Enhydrobacter sp.: one gene and its partners. The protein of the gene in region 1 interacts with the protein of each later gene in a pairwise test. Links are inferred from orthologs where the notes say so. Each region holds a gene or a part of one and is shown on either strand. Other genes may lie near its edges.

What was found.
Region 2: the proteins of rlmB (region 1) and OJF58_RS24635 interact in binary tests that used the Escherichia coli proteins (3 or more experiments, as listed by UniProt). The link is inferred for Enhydrobacter sp. from one-to-one orthologs.
Region 3: the proteins of rlmB (region 1) and tsaE interact in binary tests that used the Escherichia coli proteins (3 or more experiments, as listed by UniProt). The link is inferred for Enhydrobacter sp. from one-to-one orthologs.

The regions. Positions count from the first base shown.
Region 1 is NZ_CP126889.1:613,626-616,668, forward strand. What follows is about bases 92-2,982. They hold rlmB (23S rRNA (guanosine(2251)-2'-O)-methyltransferase RlmB), read left to right. Parts: upstream 92-1,107; coding sequence 1,108-1,857; downstream 1,858-2,982. Other genes in these bases: tuf (elongation factor Tu), read right to left, coding at 92-745; galE (UDP-glucose 4-epimerase GalE), read left to right, coding at 2,259-2,982. Outside these bases: more of tuf, read right to left, coding at 1-91; more of galE, read left to right, coding at 2,983-3,043. UniProt on the Escherichia coli protein: Specifically methylates the ribose of guanosine 2251 in 23S rRNA.
Region 2 is NZ_CP126889.1:4,950,006-4,953,049, reverse strand. The notes cover bases 153-3,044. They hold OJF58_RS24635 (NAD(P)H-hydrate dehydratase), read left to right. Parts: upstream 153-814; coding sequence 815-2,275; downstream 2,276-3,044. Other genes in these bases: tig (trigger factor), read left to right, coding at 2,473-3,044; OJF58_RS24645 (hypothetical protein), read left to right, coding at 153-618. In the rest of the region: more of OJF58_RS24645, read left to right, coding at 1-152. UniProt on the Escherichia coli protein: Bifunctional enzyme that catalyzes the epimerization of the S- and R-forms of NAD(P)HX and the dehydration of the S-form of NAD(P)HX at the expense of ADP, which is converted to AMP.
Region 3 is NZ_CP126889.1:2,478,065-2,481,174, reverse strand. The notes cover bases 34-2,991. They hold tsaE (tRNA (adenosine(37)-N6)-threonylcarbamoyltransferase complex ATPase subunit type 1 TsaE), read left to right. Parts: upstream 34-1,269; coding sequence 1,270-1,713; downstream 1,714-2,991. Other genes in these bases: OJF58_RS12400 (nucleotidyltransferase family protein), read left to right, coding at 2,698-2,991; OJF58_RS12405 (phosphotransferase), read left to right, coding at 1,706-2,701; ahcY (adenosylhomocysteinase), read left to right, coding at 34-1,217. Also shown: more of ahcY, read left to right, coding at 1-33; more of OJF58_RS12400, read left to right, coding at 2,992-3,110. UniProt on the Escherichia coli protein: Required for the formation of a threonylcarbamoyl group on adenosine at position 37 (t(6)A37) in tRNAs that read codons beginning with adenine.

The DNA of each region.
Region 1 (3,043 bases):
CGACGATCTCGATCTCCTCGCCCACCTTGATCACGCCCCGCTCGACCCGGCCCGTCACCACCGTGCCCCGGCCCGAGATCGAGAACACGTCCTCGATCGGCATCAAAAACGGCTTGTCCTTGTCCCGCGTCGGCTGCGGAATGTAGCGGTCCACCTCCGCCATCAGCTTCAGCACCGCCTGCTCGCCCTGCTCCGGGTTCTTGTCCTCCAGCGCCATCAGCGCCGAGCCCCGGATCACCGGGATGTCGTCCCCCGGAAACTGGTAGCTCTTCAGAAGCTCCCGAACCTCCAGCTCCACCAGGTCCAGCAACTCCGGGTCGTCCACCATGTCGACCTTGTTCATGAAAACCACCAGCGCCGGCACACCCACCTGACGCGCCAGAAGGATGTGCTCGCGCGTCTGCGGCATCGGGCCGTCCGCCGCGCTCACCACCAGGATCGCCCCGTCCATCTGCGCCGCACCCGTGATCATGTTCTTCACGTAGTCCGCATGCCCAGGGCAATCCACGTGCGCGTAGTGCCGGTTCTGCGTCTCGTACTCAACATGCGCCGTCGAGATCGTGATCCCACGCTCCCGCTCCTCCGGCGCCTTGTCGATCTGGTCGTACGCCGTGAACGTCGCTCCCCCAGTCTTCGCCAGGATCTTCGTGATCGCCGCCGTCAGCGACGTCTTCCCATGATCCACATGACCGATCGTCCCAATGTTGCAGTGCGGCTTCGTCCGCTCAAACTTCGCCTTCGTCATGGTGTCATGGCCCTCGTGATTCTCTTTTCCGCCTCGACAATTCGCCCCGAACTGGAGCGGGTGACGGGAATCGAACCCGCATAGCCAGCTTGGAAGGCTGGAGCTCTACCATTGAGCTACACCCGCAACTCCTGAACAGAGCCACCTGCACACTGCAGCCGTTGGTGGAGGGGGAAGGATTCGAACCTTCGTAGACGCGAAGTCGGCAGATTTACAGTCTGCTGCCATTGACCGCTCGGCCACCCCTCCGAACCTGCGGCATGCAGCGCGAGATAAGCCTGTTCGGCCCGCCAAAACGGGCGCGCGTTGCTCGCAAATCCAATGAGTTACGTCAAGCGCCAAATCCCTCTACAACCGTCGCCATGCGCCCGCACCGCCCGGCCAGGCCGGCCCGCGGCGGCCATCAGCCGGTCTGGCTCTACGGCCGCCATCCGGTCCTGGCCGCCCTCGCCAATCCCGCGCGCCGGATCGAAAAAATCCTGGCGACGCCGGAGATGGCCGACCGGCATGCCGCCGAATTCGCCGGCAAATCCCTGCAGATCCTGCCGCGCGACGAGCTGGCGCGGCGCCTCCCGCCAGGCGCCGTCCACCAAGGCATGGCGGCTCTCGCGGCCCCGCTGGACGAGCCGTCCCTCGACGATGTCCTCGCCCGCTGCCGCGACGATGCCCTGGTGCTCGCCCTCGACCAGGTGACCGACCCGCACAATGTCGGTGCCATCCTGCGCTCGGCCGCGGCGTTCGGCGTCGCCGGCGTGATCGTCACCGAACGACACGCGCCGGCCGACACCGGCGTGCTGGCCAAGGCCGCGTCGGGCGGCCTCGAGCTCGTGCCGCTGGTGCGCGCAGTCAATCTCGCCCGCGCGCTCGAGCAGCTGAAGAAGGCGGGCTTCTGGCTCTATGGCCTCGACGAGCGCGGCGACACGCCGTTGGGCGCGCTCGACCTCGCCGGCCGGGTCTGCATCGTGCTCGGCGCCGAAGGCGAAGGCTTGCGCCGGCTCACAATGGAAAAGTGCGATCGTCTCGCGATCATTCCCACGACCGGCCCGCTTTCGGCGTTGAACGTCTCGAACGCCGCCGCGATTGCCGCCTATGAATGGGCGCGGCGGCGCTAGACTAGCCGCCGCAAATGCCATCGGCCTTTGGTCAGCGGCCTGACAGTTCAAACGCCTGGCCGCGCAGCTCTCTTGCATTGCAAACACCAGCGCCGCAAGAAATTCCTATGCCAGAGAGGTTTGGGCTGCTCGGCTAACCTGCCGCCACAAAATCATCGCAGGCCTTCCATAGGCGTTTCCCTGTACCTCAAGGGAGGCTAGGTTGAGGTTGCAACTTGGCCTCGTATCTAGGGCCGTTACTCCGGCATCGAACAGGTAGCTTCGCCGATTGCTTCATGGGTGACCAAGTTGCGGACAAATATGGATAAATGCCGGGTTAGCACAGCGGTAGTGCAGCGGTTTTGTAAACCGAAGGCCGGGGGTTCAAATCCCTCACCCGGCACCAGTCCCGGAGCCGGCCCGTGAGCGGCGCGGTCCTGGTGGCCGGCGGCGCGGGCTACATCGGCAGCCATGTCTCCAAGGCGCTGGCCGAGGCCGGGTTCGTCCCGGTGTGCTTCGACACGCTCGAGAAGGGCCACGAATGGGCTGTCCGGTGGGGACCGCTGGAGCGGGGCGATATCGGCGACCGCGCCCGGCTCGACGAGGTGTTCGCACGTCACCGGCCCAAAGCGGTCGTCCATCTGGCCGGCTACATCGAGGTCGGCGAGTCGGTGCGCGAGCCCGAGCGCTACATGCTCAACAACGCAACCAAGACCGAGGTCCTGATCGACGCCGCCGTGCGCCATGGCGTCGACGGCCTGGTCTTCTCGAGCACCTGCGCCGTCTACGGCCTGCCGCAGACCGACCTGCTGACCGAAAGCCATCGCATCGCGCCGCTCAGCCCCTATGCCGAGTCGAAGGCGCGCGTCGAGCAGGCGTTGCAGAAGGCGGCCTGTTCGGGCTTGCGCTCGGCATCGTTGCGCTACTTCAACGCCGCCGGCGCGGACGCGGGCGGAGAGATCGGCGAAGCCCATTCCCCCGAGACGCATCTGCTGCCGCTCGCCGCCGATGCCGCACTTGGGCTCGGCCCCTCCCTCACCGTGCTCGGCACGGACTATCCGACCTCCGACGGCTCGTGCATCCGCGACTTCATCCATGTGACCGACCTCGCCGATGCGCATGTGCGGGCGCTCGGCTGGTTGACCCGTCGCGCGGGCAACGGCGTCCACGAGTGCTTCAATCTCGGCAGTGGCGCGGGCTACAGCGT
Region 2 (3,044 bases), 4.3 Mb from region 1 along the record:
TCCTTCCCGCCGTCGCGCAAGCCGGCCCGCATCGACGGCCGTCATCTGCGCAGCGAACGCACGCGGCGCCTCATCGTCGAGGCCTATGTGGCTCTCGTGCGCGAGAACAACCAGATGCCGACGGCCGTGCAGATCGCCGAGCGCGCCGGCTATTCCGTGCGGTCGATCTTCGAACGTTTTCCGGACCTGCATGCCATTCGCGTGACCGCGACCGACTACGCGATCAGCGAGGCCAAGACGCTGAGCGCGTTGCGCGACGCCGATGCCGACCGGCAGACGCGGATCAGGTCCCAGGTCGAGACACGGGCGCGTGGTTGCGAGCGCTGGCTGCCGCTTTGGCGTGTCCTCAACACCAACAGCAGCGATTCGCTGGAGCTGCAACATCGTATCAAGATAATCCGCCAGTTGGTCGTCATGCGCATCGAGGAGATGTTCAAGCCGGAGCTCGCCGCACTGGCCGAGCCCGAGCGCAAGAAGACCCTCATCGCGCTCGAGGCCGTGATGGATTTCGAGAGCTGGGCCCGAATGATCGAGATGTTCGGCCTGTCGCACGAGGAGGCGTGCACGGTCTGGATCCGGGCCATCGACCGGCTGTTGCCGCCGACCCCGGTTTCTTGACGCTCCCGACGCCTGAGCGTAGGAAAGCGCCCGCTTCGCCCGAAGCGACGGACGGTGGCGGCCGTAGCTCAGTTGGTTAGAGCGCCAGATTGTGATTCTGGATGTCGCCGGTTCAAATCCGGTCGGCCGCCCCAGTCGTTCATCCACGATGCCTGAGCCCGATCCCACCGAACGAGATATCGTGCCTCGCGACGAGCTGGTGCTGTTGACCTGCGCGCAGACGGCCGCCGCCGATGCCGCGGCATCGGCGGCCGGCACGCCGACTGGCGACCTGATGGAGGCTGCCGGCGGGGCCGTCGCCGCAGCCATCCGCGCGCGATATCAGGGCCGGCCAGTCGTGGCGCTGTGCGGACCCGGCAACAACGGCGGGGATGGCTTTGTGGCGGCCCGGCACCTTCAGGCGGCAGGCTGGCAGGTGCGTCTGGCCTTGCTCGGTTCGCGGGATCTCCTGAAGGGCGACGCGGCGGCGGCGGCGGAACGGTGGACCGGGCCGGTCGAGGCACTTTCAGTGGGCCTGATGGGCGGCCGCCCGCTGGTGATCGACGCCCTCTTTGGCGCTGGTCTCAGCCGGGCTGTCGAGGGGCCGGCGGCGCAGGTTCTGGCCGAAGTCAATGCGCTCGGGCTGCCGCTGGTCGCAGTCGATGTCCCCAGCGGATTGCATGGAGATACCGGCGAAGTGATGGGGCCGCCGGTCAAGGCCGAGCTCACCGTGACCTTCTTTCGGGCCAAGCCGGGACACTATTCGCTGAAGGGACGCGAGCTCTGCGGCGACATCCTCGTGGCCGATATCGGCATCCCTTCGGCTGTCCTGAACGACATCCGCCCGACGCTATGGAAGAATGAACCGGCGCTGTGGTCGTCGCTTCTTCGGCGGCACGATCTCGCCGATCACAAGTACAAGCGTGGTCATCTGACTATCCTTGGCGGCGCCGGAGCCACGGGCGCCGCGCGGCTCGCAGCCCTGGCGGCGCGCCGCACCGGCGCAGGCCTCGTCACCATCGCGGCTCCTCGTGCGGCCGTGCCCATCTACCAAGGCGCCGAACCGGGCAATCTGGTGGCCGAATGCGACAGCGACGATACATTCGGCGAGTTGCTTGCCGACGAGCGGCGCAACGGCGTGCTGATCGGGCCCGGCTCGGGCCACAGCGAGCGCACAGGCCGCGCCGTGCTGTCGGCTCTGAAAGCCCGGCGATCGGTGGTGCTCGATGCCGATGCGTTGACGACGTTTGCCGACCGGCCCGACACCTTGTTCCGGGCCGTCGCGGGGCCGGTGCTGATGACGCCCCATGCCGGAGAATTTCGCCGTGTCTTCCCCGATCTCGCCGACATGCCGGACAAGGTCGAACGTACGCGTGCGGCCGCCCGGCGCAGCGGTGCCACCGTCCTGCTCAAGGGACCCGACACGGTGATTGCCAGCCCGGACGGGCGGGCGGTGATCAATGTCCATGCGCCGAGCACCCTCGCGACGGCCGGTTCGGGCGACGTGTTGTCGGGAATCGCAGCCGGCCTGATGGCACGGGGCCTGGCGCCGCTGGCGGCCGGTGCGGCGGCGGCGTGGATCCACGGCGAGAGCGCCTATCGCTTCGGCCGCGCCGGGCTGATCGCCGAGGATCTGATCGATTGCCTGCCGCTGGCCCTCGGCGCGGCGATCAATTGACCGCCCCGCAGGCGCGGGCTAAGAGGCCCGCGATTCGGCCCTTGCGGCATTGGCCCGCTCTCCCCTTGGCGGGGCACGGGGCCACGTCGGGCGGGCGTGGTGAAATTGGTAGACACGCGAGATTTAGGTTCTCGTGCCGCAAGGCGTGGGGGTTCAAGTCCCTCCGCCCGCACCAACGAAGTGATGGAAGTGGGATTATGCAAGTCACGGAACTCTCAGCCGAAGGGCTGAAGCGGCAATTCAAGATCGTCGTTCCGGCCGGCGACCTGTCGGCGAAGGTCGACGAGCGTCTGGTGGAGCTTTCCCGCACGGCGCAGATGCCGGGCTTTCGCCGCGGCAAGGTACCGGTCGGCTTGCTGAAGAAGCAGTACGGGCAGGCGCTCTACGGCGAGGCGCTCGAGCAGGCCGTCAACCAGGGCACGACCAAGGCCATCGAGGATCGCGGGCTGCGGCCCGCCCTGCAGCCCAAGGTCGATCTCAAGGAGCTGGCCGAGGGCAAGGACGTCGAGTTCGAGGTCGCCCTCGAGGTGCTGCCGGAGATCGGCAAGCTCGACTTCTCGGATATCGAGCTCGAGCGGCTGAAGGCCGAAGTGCCGGAAGCGGAAATCGACGAGACGGTGCAGCGCATCGCCAAGGCCAACCGCGAGCAGAAGCCGGTCGATCCGCCGCGTCCTGCGCAGAAGGGCGATGCGATCAAGATCGACTTCGTGGGTTTCGTCGACGGAACGGAGTTCCCGGGCGGCAAGGCCGAGGACTACGTGCTCGAGCT
Region 3 (3,110 bases), 1.9 Mb from region 1 along the record:
TGCTGATCGAGACGCTGAAGGCGCTGGGCGCCGACGTGCGCTGGGCCTCGTGCAACATCTACTCGACGCAGGACCACGCGGCGGCCGCGATCGCCAAGTCGGGCACGCCGGTGTTCGCGATCAAGGGCGAGAGCCTCGAGGACTATTGGAACTACACCCACAAGATCTTCGAGTGGGGCGACGGCGGCGAGCCCAACATGATCCTGGACGACGGCGGCGACGCCACGCTCCTCGTTCATCTCGGCATCCGCGCCGAGCAGGATCCGTCGCTGATCGCCAAGCCTGCCAACGAAGAGGAGGAAGTCCTCTTCAAGGCGATCGCCAGGACCAACAAGGCGAAGCCCGGCTGGTACGCCAAGCTCGGCGCTGCGATCCGTGGCGTCACCGAGGAGACGACGACGGGCGTGCACCGCCTCTACCAGATGGAAAGGGAAGGCCGGCTGCTGTGGCCCGCCATCAATGTCAACGACTCGGTGACCAAGTCGAAGTTCGACAATCTCTACGGCTGCCGCGAATCGCTGGTCGACGGCATTCGCCGCGGCACCGACGTGATGATGGCCGGCAAGGTCGCGATGGTCGCGGGCTTCGGCGACGTGGGCAAGGGTTCGGCGGCCTCGCTGCGCCAGGCCGGTTGCCGTGTCATGGTCTCCGAGATCGATCCGATCTGCGCCTTGCAGGCGGCGATGGAGGGCTACGAGGTCGTGACGATGGAAGATGCCGCGCCCAAGGCCGACATCTTCGTCACCGCCACCGGCAATGTCGACGTGATCACGCTCGACCATATGAAGGCGATGAAGCACCGTGCCATCGTCTGCAACATCGGCCACTTCGACAGCGAGATCCAGATCGCGGGCCTGCGCAACTTCAAGTGGCACCACGTGAAGCCGCAGGTCGACGAGGTCGAGTTCCCCGACGGCAAGCGCATCATCGTCCTGTCCGAGGGCAGGCTGGTGAATCTGGGCAATGCCACGGGCCATCCGAGCTTCGTGATGTCGGCCTCCTTCTCCAACCAGACGCTGGCCCAGGTCGAGATCTTCACCAATCCCGGCAAGTACCAGAAGAAGGTCTACACGCTGCCCAAGGCGCTCGACGAGAAGGTCGCAGCGCTGCATCTCGACAAGGTCGGCGCCCGGCTGACCAGGCTGCGGCCCGACCAGGCCAAGTATATCGGCGTCCCGGAGGCCGGCCCGTTCAAGAGCGACCTCTATCGCTACTAAGTCCGGGATAACCGCCCACAGGGCATCGCATGCTAGAAGTCGGCGTCGAGAGATGCCGACTTTTTCTTTGTCCCTGCCCGACGAAGCCGCGACCGAACGGCTGGGCGCGGCGCTCGCGGGCCGGCTGCGGCCGCGCGATGTGGTGGCGCTCGAAGGCGGCCTCGGGGCCGGCAAGACGACCCTTGCGCGCGCCATCCTGCGCGCCGCAGCGGGCGACAGGGCGCTGGTCGTGCCCAGCCCGACCTTCACCCTGGTGGAGGTCTATGACACCCCCCGGGGTGCCTTCTGGCATTTCGATCTCTATCGGCTGGACGACCCTCGGCAGGTGTTGGAGCTCGGCTGGGAGGAAGCGCGCGCGGACGGCGTCGTGCTGGTGGAGTGGCCGGAGCGGCTGGGCGCCCTGTTGCCCAGAGAACGGCTGAAGGCGACGCTTTCCATCGAAGGCGACGGTCGGCGTATCGTGCTGGAGGGGGAGGATCGGTTGGTCAATGTCTGATCGGACGAGGCTGCGCGCGGACTTCATCCGGCGCTCGGGCTGGGGCAATGCCCGGGAGACGCCGCTGGCGGGCGACGCCTCGTTCCGCCGCTACTTCCGGCTGCACGGCTGCAGAGGAACGGCAGTGGTGATGGATGCGCCGCCGCCCAACGAGGACGTACGGCCCTTCGTGCGCATCGGCCGCCATCTCCTCGCCCTCGGCTTGAGCCCACCGGAAATCCTCGCCGAGGATCCGGCGCATGGTTTCCTGCTGCTGGAGGATCTCGGTGACGACACGTTTGCCTGCGTGCTGGAGCGGGGTGGCGACGAGGCCGAGCTGTACAGCGTCGCCACCGACGTCCTGGCGACACTGCACGCGGCCCCGGATCGAGGCCTGCTGCCGGACCTCGGCGCCTATGCGGGAGAGGCCCTGATCGAGGCGGCCATGCTGCTGCCCGAATGGTATCTGCCCGCGGCGACCGGGCATGAGGCGTCGGCCGAGGAGACCGAGGCCTATCGCGCGGCGTGGCAGCGCTGCCTGGGCTATCTGCCAGCGACGGCCGACGCGCTTCTCCTGCGCGACTATCACAAGGACAATCTCGTCTGGCTGCCGGGACGGCCTGGGGTGCGTGCCTGCGGCCTGCTCGACTTCCAGGATGCGCAGCGCGGCCACCCTTCCTACGATCTCGTCTCGCTGATCGAGGATGCGCGCCGCGACGTCTCGCCCGCCGTCCATGACGCCTGCTTCGCGCGCTATGTCGGCGCTGCCGGACTCGATGCCACGGACTTCCAGACCGGCTTTGCGCTCATGGCCGCCCAGCGCCATGCCCGCGTGATAGGCCTCTTCGTTCGTCTGTGGAAGCGCGACGGCAAACCGACCTACCTGCCCCATCTGCCGCGTGTCTGGCGCCTGTTCGAGCGCGCTCTTCGGCACGAGGCGCTGGAGCCCTTGCGCCATTGGGTGGACCGGCTGCTGCCCCCGCCGATCCGCGGGATCGGCGCCGCATGATCGAGACCGCCATGATCCTCGCAGCCGGCCGCGGCGAGCGCATGCGGCCGCTGACCGACAGGGTTCCCAAGCCGCTTCTTACTGTGGCCGGCCGGTCGCTGCTGGATCGCACGATGGACCGGCTGACGGCACATGGCGTCCGCAAGATCGTCGTCAACGTCCATCATCTCGGCGAGCAGATCGCGGCGCATCTCGCGGGCCGTGCCGCCATCGTGCACGAGGAGCGCCTGCTCGAAACCGGCGGCAGCGTGAAGAACGCCCTGCCGCTGCTGGGCGGCGGGCCGTTCTTCATCCTCAACGGCGACGGCCTGTGGAGCGATGGGGCCACGCCGATGTTGGACCGCATGGCGGACGCGTGGAATCCTCGGCGCATGGACGCGCTGCTTCTCCTGCATCCACTCGAGATCGC